Regions from separate parts of the Rothia sp. 27098_8_29 genome, predicted to be linked through region 2. Evidence: riboswitches for the same ligand, from Rfam matches in the RefSeq annotation. Region 2 holds a riboswitch; the other holds the start of a gene.
The links. A riboswitch is a leader RNA that binds a small molecule or an ion and turns the genes downstream of it on or off. The one in region 2 is predicted to bind thiamine pyrophosphate.

Region 1 (4,926 bases), on a different contig from region 2:
GCCGCCTGCGAGGAGTTCGCGGATGAGGTCGACGAGTTCTGCCCAGGTTCGTGCGTCTTGGCCGAAGGTGGGTTCGTCGAGGATGAGGATTTTGGGTGCGGTGGCGAGTGCGGAGGCTACGGAGAGCCTGCGTTTTTCGCCGCCGGAGAGGGTGAAGGGGTTGGCGTCGAGTAGGTGGGTGAGGCGTAGGTGGGTTGCGAGTTCGTTGGTGCGGGCGGTGAGGTCGTCTTCGTCGAGGGGGTTGCGGGTGAGTGCGGCGAGTCGGCGGGGGCCGAGTTCGAGTTCTTCGCGTACGGTTCCGCGGATGAATTGGTATTCGGGTTCTTGGAAGACGTAGCCGATGCGGCTGAGCATTTGGGCGGGGGTCCAGGTGGGCACGTCCCAGTGGGCGCGGTTTTCGGACTCGCCGCCGCTGTGGTTGCCACCGTCGTAGTTGCGCAGCGCGTCGGTGGCGGTGAGGGTACCGTTGGGTGCGGTGAGGAGCCCTGCGAGGGTGAGGGCTAGGGTTGATTTGCCGGCGCCGTTGGGGCCGAGCACGCTGAGGTGTTCACCGGCGTGCAGGGTGAGGTTGATGCCGCTACGCAGTACGGGCAGGTCGGTGGGTGCAGGTGCGGGGGTGTCGCCGAGGCGTTTGATGGTGCGTCGGCGTGCGCGTCGTTGTTTGGGGGTGGGTTGTGCGCGGGTGATGCTGAGGTTTTCGGCGCGCAGTAGCGCCTCGCCGTGCACGCTATTGCCCGCAACGTCGCCGCCCGCAGCAGTCTGCGGCGCGCGCGGTACGTAGTTGGGTACCCACACACCCGCGTCGATGAGTTCTTGTCGGGCTTCGGTGAGTACGGTATCGGGTGCGCCGTCGTGGGTGATGGTGCCGCCTTCGCCGAGCACGATAATGCGGTCCATGTGCGGCGCCCAGATGCTCACGCGGTGTTCTACGACGAGCAGGGTCGCTCCGGTGGCTTGCGCGGCGGCAAGGATGCTGTCGCGTACTTCCTGCACGCCGGAGGGGTCGAGGTTGGCGGTGGGTTCGTCAAGGATCATGGCGCCGGGGTGCATCGAGAGGATGCCCGCCAGGCCGAGGCGCTGCTTCTGTCCGCCGGACAGTGCGCTGCTGGGGTGGTCGAGGGGCAGGTGGTTGAGTCCTACTGCGGTGAGGGCTTCGGTGACGCGGCCCCAGATTTCTTCGCGGGGTACGCGCAGGTTTTCGGGGCCGAAGGCTACGTCGTTGCCGACGGTTGCCATGACGATGGAGGATTCGGGGTCCTGCTGCATCATGCCTGCGGTGCCGCGCGCTTCGGCGGGGGCTTGCCCGTTGATGGTGATGGTGCCGCCGGCGGATTCGCCGTCGTCATCGTGGAGCACACCGGCGATGGCGTGCAGGAGCGTCGATTTGCCGGCGCCGGAGGTGCCCAGTAGCAGGACTTTTTCACCGGGGTTGATGGTGAGGTTGAGTCCGCTGATGACGGGTTCTGGGCGTCCGGGGTGGTGCCAGCTGAAGTTGTTGAGCTCGATGCGCGCCCCGCGCGGTGTTGCTTCCATGATGGTTCCTTAGCCTTTTGTGTGGCTGCTGTAGTGTGCCGAGTGGTGAGTGGCTAGTTGCTGGTGGTTAGCGGCGGGTCTTGCCGGATGCCAGCGAGGAGAGCACACCGGTCTTGGCGAGGTTCTGCACGAGAATCCACGCGAGGAAACCTGCGATAACTGCACCGGAGATGACGGCGCACGCTACGTAGATGATTGCCTTGAGCGGTTCCATGTCGGGGTAGTAGATGAAGATTTCGTTAACACCCATGAACAGGCCGCTGAGCGCACCGGCGAAGATGGCGATAGTTGCGTTCCAGCGGCGGTAGCGGAAGATTGCGAAGGCGATTTCAGCGCCGACGCCCTGGAAGAAGCCTGCGATCAGGATTTCGCCGCTCCACGCGCCGCCGGTGAAGAGTACGGAGATGAACGCTGCGACGATTTCGCCGAAGAGCGCGGCACCGGGCTTGCGGATGAGCAGGCCGCCGAGGGTACCGCCGAGCAGCCATGCGCCGGCGACGATGGGGCGGAATTCGGGTGCTGCTACGAGTGCGGTTTTGGCGGCGGGGCCGACTGCGATGTCCCAGATCCAGAAGATGACGGCGCAGGCTACTGCGATAACTGCGGCGATAACGATTTCGTTGACTCGCCAGCGCAGGTTCGGCTTCTTCGCTTCTTCCTGGGTAGATGCCTGGGAGGCGGGGGTTGCGTTCTGTGACATTGGTGGTCCTTCCGTCGTTGGAAGGGGAATGTCCTCGCCCTCTGATTGGACGAGGGCATTGAGAAGAAATTCGACTCCCTACGCCGGTACTAACCGGATCAGGTTCGAGGGTCTGCTTAGCACTCTCAGCGCCTCGGTGGCGCTCCCCTGTCGTGTGGGGTTCCTTGTCCGTACCGTTGTGGTGCGGGTGGGAACCCAGGTTCGATTGTAGGCTTGTCTGGCTGTTCGTGCCAATTTGCCGCTTTTTGTTTCGTTCTTCTGCCCACATTACAGAATTGCACGGTGTACAATTTTGGGACGGAGAGGCTCCAAGGCGGCACGAACGCCTTAAACCCTATACGCTAGGGAGTGGCGCTCTTTTCTCACCCAACCCCGAAGGGGTTCACGGGCAGGACGCCGCATCGTATACAGCTAAGGAGATACATATGAACCCCGTCGCTAAGCTTGCTCTTGCGGGTATCAACATGGGCGCTGCTGCCCTGGTTGGTAAGGGCCTGGGCGCAGCCTGGACCAAAGCTACCGGTAACCAGCCTCCCGCCATTTCCCACGAGTCTGAAGATACCCTGCGTCAGGTCATCCTCTGGACCGTTCTGACCTCCGTCGTGGGTGCTGTGGTGAGCTTCGGTATTGCTCGCCTGCAGCGTCGTTTCTTCAACTAAGACTTTGCGCCTTCCGCGCGAAAGTTCATGAACTAGGCGGTACGTATCTTCGCTCGGTACGTACCGCCTGGTGTTCCCTCTTCAGCACGCCCTCCCCACTTCAGCCGGTTTCACGCCGCCGCTACGCTGAAGCGCCACCTCGGCATCCGAAAGCACAACTATGACTATTTCTTCTCCCCGCCGTAAGACGAAGGCTCAGCGTAGGGTCGTTGACCACGCGAACAGCCGCCGTTCGGTCGCGTCCTGGGTCATGTGGGATGTTGGTTCGTCGAGCTTCGACTCGATTATGACGACCTTCATCTTCACCGTGTACCTGACCAGCAGCTACTTCGGCACGCCCGAAGAGACTTCGTCGGCACTGTCGCTGGGTCTGACCGTTGCCGGTTTCCTCATTGCGATTCTGGCACCGGTCACCGGTCAGCGTAACGATAAGTCCGGCAGAGGCATCTTCTGGCTCGGTGTGAACACCATGCTACTAGTCGGTTCGATGGCGGCGTGCTTCTTCGTGGGCCCCACCCCGCAGTACCTGTGGCTGGGTGTCACCCTGATTTCTGCGGCAAGCGTGTTCAGCGAGTTCGCGTACGTGAACTATAACGCCGTACTGCCGCGCATCTCCCACCCGGAGAATATCGGTAAGATTTCGGGCGCCGGATGGGCTGCCGGCTACATTGGCGGCATCCTGGCGCTGGCTGTGGTGCTGTGGGGTTTTGTGCTTACCCCCGAAGTGCTCGGCCTGACCACCGATAACGCCCTGAATATCCGTGCGGTCGCGCTATTCGCCGCCGCCTGGTGCCTCATCTTCTGCGTGCCGCTGCTGGTGCGTATGCGCACCCGCGAGCGCTTCCTGCCGGAGGTGCTGCCCACCCGCGAACTGCGTTTCCTGGAGCTCGGTATGGAGCGTCTCTCCCCGGCTCGTCAGGGCGGTCTGCTCGCCTCCTACAAGGCGCTGTGGCGCACCATTAAGCGGCTGAAGATGACGTCCCCGCAGACTCTGTGGTTCCTGATTGCTTCGGCGGTGTTCCGTGATGGTCTGTCCGGTATTTTTACGTTCGGCGGTATTCTCGCGGCGGGCACGTTCGGTTTCAGCACTTCCGAGGTGATCCTGTTCGGTATTGCCGGTAGCGCTGTCGCGGCGGCTGGCGCGATCCTGGGCGGCTACCTGGATGACTACCTGGGCCCGAAGGCGATTATTGTTATCTCGCTGGTCGGCATTATCTTGGCGGCTACCCCGCTGATGTTCTTCCCCGAACCGGGCGTGTTCTGGGTATGCGCCCTGCTGCTGTGCCTGTTCGTGGGCCCGGCGCAGTCGGCGTCCCGCACCTTCCTGGCGCGTCTGGCGGACCCCGGCACTGAGGGTGAGCTGTTCGGCCTGTACTCGACCACCGGCCGTGCCACCAGCTTCCTGGCGCCGATGCTGTTCGGTCTGTGCGTGAGCATCATGGGCGCGCAGATTTGGGGTGTGCTCGGTATTCTGATCGTTGTGGTGGCGGGTCTGCTCCTGCTGCTGCCGGTGAAGGCGCCCGGTCCGCTGCGTATGCGTGCGGCTCGCCGCGAGCAGAAGCGTGAACAGAAGCGCCGCGACAAGGCAGCCCAGTAAGGCTGCTCGGTAACGCTGCTCAGTAAGGCGTCGCGGGGCTAAGCGTCCTGCCCCCCCCCCCGCAAATACAAGCCCGCAAACACACAGGGAGGGGCGGGTAGAAGATCATTCTTCTACCCGCCCCTCCCTCGTGCTTAAGCAGTGCCTATCAATCGGAACTCAGTAAGCCACGGTGGCTAGTCCTCCACCACGTCATCCTCATCATCAGAGACAGCATCCTCAGAGGAATCCAGCGCATTCTGCTGCTCCTCCTCATCCAGAACCTCATCGCCGGTCATCTGAGCCCAGGTCGCGTCATCAATCAGCGGATCATCAATCACACGAACCCACAGCATCGAACCAGCCGCCATAGCGCTCAAATTCTCGTCATACGCCTCCGCAGGCAGACCCTCGAAGATCTCAGCCAAACGCGCAAACAGGTCATCGTACGAAATGTC
Region 2 (4,926 bases):
ATGCTCTGGGGTGCCGCCTGCGTGGCTCTCGGCTGGGCAAGCTGGGGCGCCGTGGCGACCGCCTCGGTCATGGTTTTCAGCCTGCGAGTCCTCGCCGACATGCTGAACCACCACGTCAGCAGCCTGCGCATCATGCTGGTGAACATGGGTCGTGTGTTCGGTGTGGTCTCCCTGGCGAAGAAGCAGCGTGAGGCGCGTGCACAGCACCGTGCCGAAGCGTTCGCCGCCGTATCTGATGAAGCCGTGAAGAACCCGGAGTACGCCATTGACTGCACCGACGTCTCCTACGGCTACTCGCCGGACGCCCTCGTTCTGGAAGGTATCAACCTGAAGATTCGCCGCGGTGAGGCACTTGCCCTGGTGGGTCGTTCCGGTTCGGGTAAGACCACCCTGGCTCGTCTGATTGGTGGTTCGCTGACCGCCCTGGAAGGCACCATCACCGTGATGGGCCGCCCGGTCGGTCACGGCGACTTCCCGACCGATGCCGCCGCCGATGGCCGCCCGCGCCTGCTGGTCTGCACCCAGGAAGCGCACGTCTTCTTCGGTACTCTCGCCGATAACTTTACGGTGGTCGTGCCGGATGCAACCGTCGAGCAGATGGGCGAGGCACTGGACGCTATCGGTGCCCGCTGGTGGCGCGACCTGCCGCAGGGCATGGATACTGTCGTGAGCGGCGCGGATTCGCCGCTGACCCGCGACCAGATTCAGCAGCTGGCGCTGGCACGTATTGTGCTTGCTGACCCGCACGCCGTGATTCTGGACGAGTCCACCACTCAGCTGGAGCTCGCGGACGCAACCGAGTCCCTGAGCGCCGTGCTGGCGAACCGTGCGGTGCTGATCATTTCGCACGATGCGCGTATCGCCTCGCTGGCTGACCGCGCGGTCCTGCTGCACGAGGGTAGGATCATTGCGGAGGGTTCACCGGCAGAGATTTTCGCCCTGACCTAAACCCGGCTGATAGTGCCCGGCTGATAGTGCCCGGTACCGTGTGAAGCGGTGCCGGGCACTACGTGTTTAACGGGTGGTTTCCGTACAAGGGTGCACTGAAATCGGCGGCGGGAGCACTCGCAAGAGTGCAAGACTCAAACGAAAATTTCGGAGAGATTCACTTGTTACCCGCAGAACTTTTAGCTACGGAGAATCATTGTGATAACCTGGCAGAGCGATATGGGGTGCCTTGAGACGCCCGCGACCCGCTAACCCGCCCAACTGACCGCCCAACTGACCGCCCAACGAAGGGCTACGGCACAGCGAAGAGCTACAGCACAGCGGGCGCACGAAACGGCGTAATAACACTCAAGGCTGAGAGAATCACCCATTGAACCTGCTCTAGTTCGAACTAGCGAAGGGATTATCGATCATGGCAGAGCAGCCTACCGCGCCCTCGTGCGCACCCACCTCCAACCCCTCGACCCTCTCCAACCCTGCACCCGGCGCGAGCGCCTCCGGAGCATCCGGGGCACCCCAGACAGCTCAGGCACCGCAGACAGCTCGGGTGCCGAGGGTTCTCTCCATTGCTGGAACCGACCCCTCCGGCGGTGCAGGCATCCAGGCGGACCTCAAGTCCATTGCCGCATCCGGCGGTTACGGCATGTGCGTGACCACCTCATTGGTCGCCCAAAACACGTGCGGGGTTCGTGAAGTATTCACCCCGCCCCTGGAATTTTTGACCGCGCAGCTTGCCGCCGTTTTTGATGACGTCACGGTTGACGCCGTGAAAATCGGCATGCTCGGGGACGCAGACACGATCCGTACCGTCCGCACCTGGCTGAGCGAGCACCCCGTGCCCGTGGTCGTGCTTGACCCGGTCATGATTGCTTCTAGCGGTGACCGTCTGTTGCAGGCGGAAGCGGAGCAGGCGCTGCGCGATCTCGTGCCGCTCGTGAATGTGATTACCCCGAACATTCCGGAGCTTGCCGTGCTCTGTGAGAAGGAGCCCGCCCAGACTTTCGATGAGGCACACGAGCAGGCGGCAAACCTTGCGGCGGCGACCGGAACCACCGTGATTGTGAAGGGCGGCCACCTGTGCGGTCAGGACGCCGGTAACACCGCGGTCTTCCCGGACGGCACCTGCGCCCACGTGCGCACCCCGCGCCTGGAGAGCCGCAATACGCACGGCACCGGATGCTCCCTGTCCTCCTCGCTGGCAACCCGCCTGGGCGTGGAACTGCTCCAGCACACTGAAGCCGCAGAACACGCCGCAGGCCAGCAGGGCGTTCTGACCAGCGAAGACACCCACCGCGCCCTGCAGTGGAGCACCCGCTGGCTCCACGAATCCATCGCCGCAGGTGCCGGTCTGCAGGTCGGCTCCGGTGAGGGCCACGGCCCGGTGGACCACACCGCCCGTGCCCGCCGTCTGGAGGCTGCCGCCTCCGCGTACCCGTGGCATCACCTGCTCGCCACCACCGACTCTGAGGGCAATACTCTGGACGGCACCAGCCCGGAGCGTCTGCTGCCGGTCAGCCCCGTGCCCGCCGGTGAAGCCGTCGTAAAGCCCGCCGGTCCCTGGACCGCCGCCCTCTGGGCAGCCGGTGGCGAAACCTGGCACCAGATCCTGGACCTGCCCTTCGTGCGTGCCCTCGGTGAAGGCACCCTCGACGAGGACCTGTTCGCCTTCTACCTGGACCAGGACGCCCTCTACCTGCGTGATTATTCGCGTGCGCTCGCGACTCTCTCGGCGCGTGCTGACATCGCTGAGGCGCAGGTGCACTGGGCCGCCGGTGCGCATGAGGCGATTGCCGCCGAATCGCAGCTGCACGAGGGCTGGCTGGCGAACCGTGCGCGTCTGGGTGGACCCTCACCGATTACGATGGGGTACACGAATTTCCTGCGTGCCTCCGCCGCCGGTGATGACTACGTGGTCGGTGCCGCGGCGATCCTGCCCTGCTACTGGCTGTACGAAGAGGTGGGCGCTGTGCTCTCCTCGCAGAATCACGCGGACCACCCGTACGCGGAGTGGTTGAGCATGTACGGTGGCGAAGAGTTCGCCGCGGATGTGGCGCGTAGCCTCGCGGAGGTGGAGCGTGCGTTTGAGGCGGCTTCACCGGCTCAGCGTGTGCGCGCGGCGCGGGCGTACCTGTCGGCGTGCGTGTACGAGCGTGAGTTCTTTGACCAGGCGCACCGAGCATTGCGTTAGTTTGCCGGGCGCTGCGCTAGATGGCTGGTGCTGCGCTAGCTGACGGGCGCTGCGTGAGCTGATGGGCATTGCGTGAGGGGTTGCACCGCAGCCAGCCCGCAGGTGCTTTAGATGCCGATTTTTGGGCTGAATACCGCGCCGGCATGGCGTGAGATGGGTGATTGATGCTTCACTCAAGCTACCGCCGGTTCGGGGGTTGTGCCGGTTATGCTTAAGGCGTCGGTGAAAACCGTTTGCGGTAGGATTCCGGCCCTCACCCAACTGGCTGATGTACCTGCCGCGCCCGCACCTCTACGGCGTGTAACCGACCAGTTTGGCCCGTCGCAACCACCTCATCCAACCCCCGCGGCGGGCCAAACGCCTTCCTTCTAGCTTTCGCGAAGAATGTTCGGCATAGAAATATCCCGTGCAGATGAGAGTATCTGCACGGGATATTTCTATATATCTAACCGCTGCGGATCAGCCGCGGCGGTTAGTACTTCAGGCTAGTCCATCAGGGAAGGGGAGAAGCGCCTACTTGCTTTCACCCTTGAGCGCACCCACGAGCGGACCAATGACGTCCATGGGCAGCGGGAAGACCACGGTCGAGTTCTGGTCGGCACCCAGCTCCAGCAGGGTCTGCAGGTAACGCAGCTGCAGGGAAGCGGGGGACTGGCTCAGAATGTCGGATGCTTCCTTCAGCTCGCTGGAGGCCTCCAGCTCACCGCGTGCCGAAATGATCTTTGCGCGGCGCTCACGCTCAGCCTCAGCCTCGCGAGCCATGGCGCGCTGCATAGCCTCGGGAATCTCAACGTCCTTGATTTCAACGAGCTCCACCTGAATACCCCACGGCTCGGTGCGCGAACCGATGATGGAACGCAGGTCCTCGTTCAGGTCCTCGCGGTGTGCGAGCAGGGTGTCCAGGTCAACGCGGCCGAGCAGGGAACGCAGGGTGGTCTGCGCGATCTGGCTGGTGGCAATCGGGTAGTTCTCAACCTCAAGCACCGCGTTCTTGGCGTTGGTCACGCGGAAGAGGACCACGGCGTTCACGCGGGCGGGAACGTTGTCCTTGGTGATGACTTCCTGCGGGGGAATGGTCAGGGTGATAACACGCATATCAACGCGCTGCAGGGAGTCGACGAGGGGGAAGACGACGTTCAGGCCGGGCTTCAGCTCCGAACGCAGGTGACCGAAGCGGAAAGAGATGCCACGCTCGTATTCGGGGATGACGCGGAACATACGAATCAGAATAAAAAGAACAATGACGGCAACTGGGATGAGGATAGTTGCCAAAGTGACGGGATCCATGGTTTTCCTTCACAAATATTGGGGGAGGACGGTATGTGTGCCCACCTGCCCGCGCCTCGTACGGTGCAGGTAGTAGGGGGTGCCCGGTAACCGGGCTGCGTGTGGGGGAGTTTAGGGAGGGGAATTTTCCGTCCCGGCGTACATCGCGGCGGTCGGTGCTTTAGCGGCACCCCGCATGGAAAACTCAAAAGAGGAATAAAAGAGAATTCCATGCAGGGTGGCCGCCGAAGCTAACAGACGGAACCAATCGACCGGTCAGCCGCCGGAACGGAAAAACTTGTGCAGCGCTACTTCTTCGCCATCTGCTCTGCCAGCTTTTCAGCAGCCTCAACCTCAGCCAGGTTCTGCTCCTGCAGGACCTCGTTCGTGGTCTTGTGCAGTCGCTTAACCGAGGTGCCGGTGCCGCTCCATGCGGGGCGGTCCGGGTCGAGGGCAGAGGTACGAACCGGCAGGGTTGCCTCCGCAATCATCTGCTTGCGGGTCTGCTCGGTACGGCGCTTACG

Region 1: it holds a riboswitch for thiamine pyrophosphate, as region 2 does, so the genes downstream of both, O3649_RS05995 (ECF transporter S component) here and O3649_RS03795 (bifunctional hydroxymethylpyrimidine kinase/phosphomethylpyrimidine kinase) in region 2, are expected to answer to the same signal.

Annotation. Positions count from the first base shown of each region.
Region 1 covers NZ_JAPWAI010000003.1:6,610-11,535, reverse strand. The annotation lists gene O3649_RS06000 (ABC transporter ATP-binding protein) at 1-1,533, opposite strand, end outside; gene O3649_RS05995 (ECF transporter S component) at 1,601-2,233, opposite strand; TPP riboswitch at 2,292-2,392, opposite strand; gene O3649_RS05990 (DUF4235 domain-containing protein) at 2,659-2,892, shown strand; gene O3649_RS05985 (MFS transporter) at 3,053-4,489, shown strand; gene O3649_RS05980 (septin family protein) at 4,666-4,926, opposite strand, start outside.
Region 2 covers NZ_JAPWAI010000001.1:969,001-973,926, reverse strand. The annotation lists gene O3649_RS03800 (ABC transporter ATP-binding protein) at 1-948, shown strand, start outside; TPP riboswitch at 1,159-1,369, shown strand; gene O3649_RS03795 (bifunctional hydroxymethylpyrimidine kinase/phosphomethylpyrimidine kinase) at 1,361-3,136, shown strand; gene O3649_RS03790 (slipin family protein) at 3,650-4,423, opposite strand; gene O3649_RS03785 (transposase) at 4,711-4,926, opposite strand, start outside.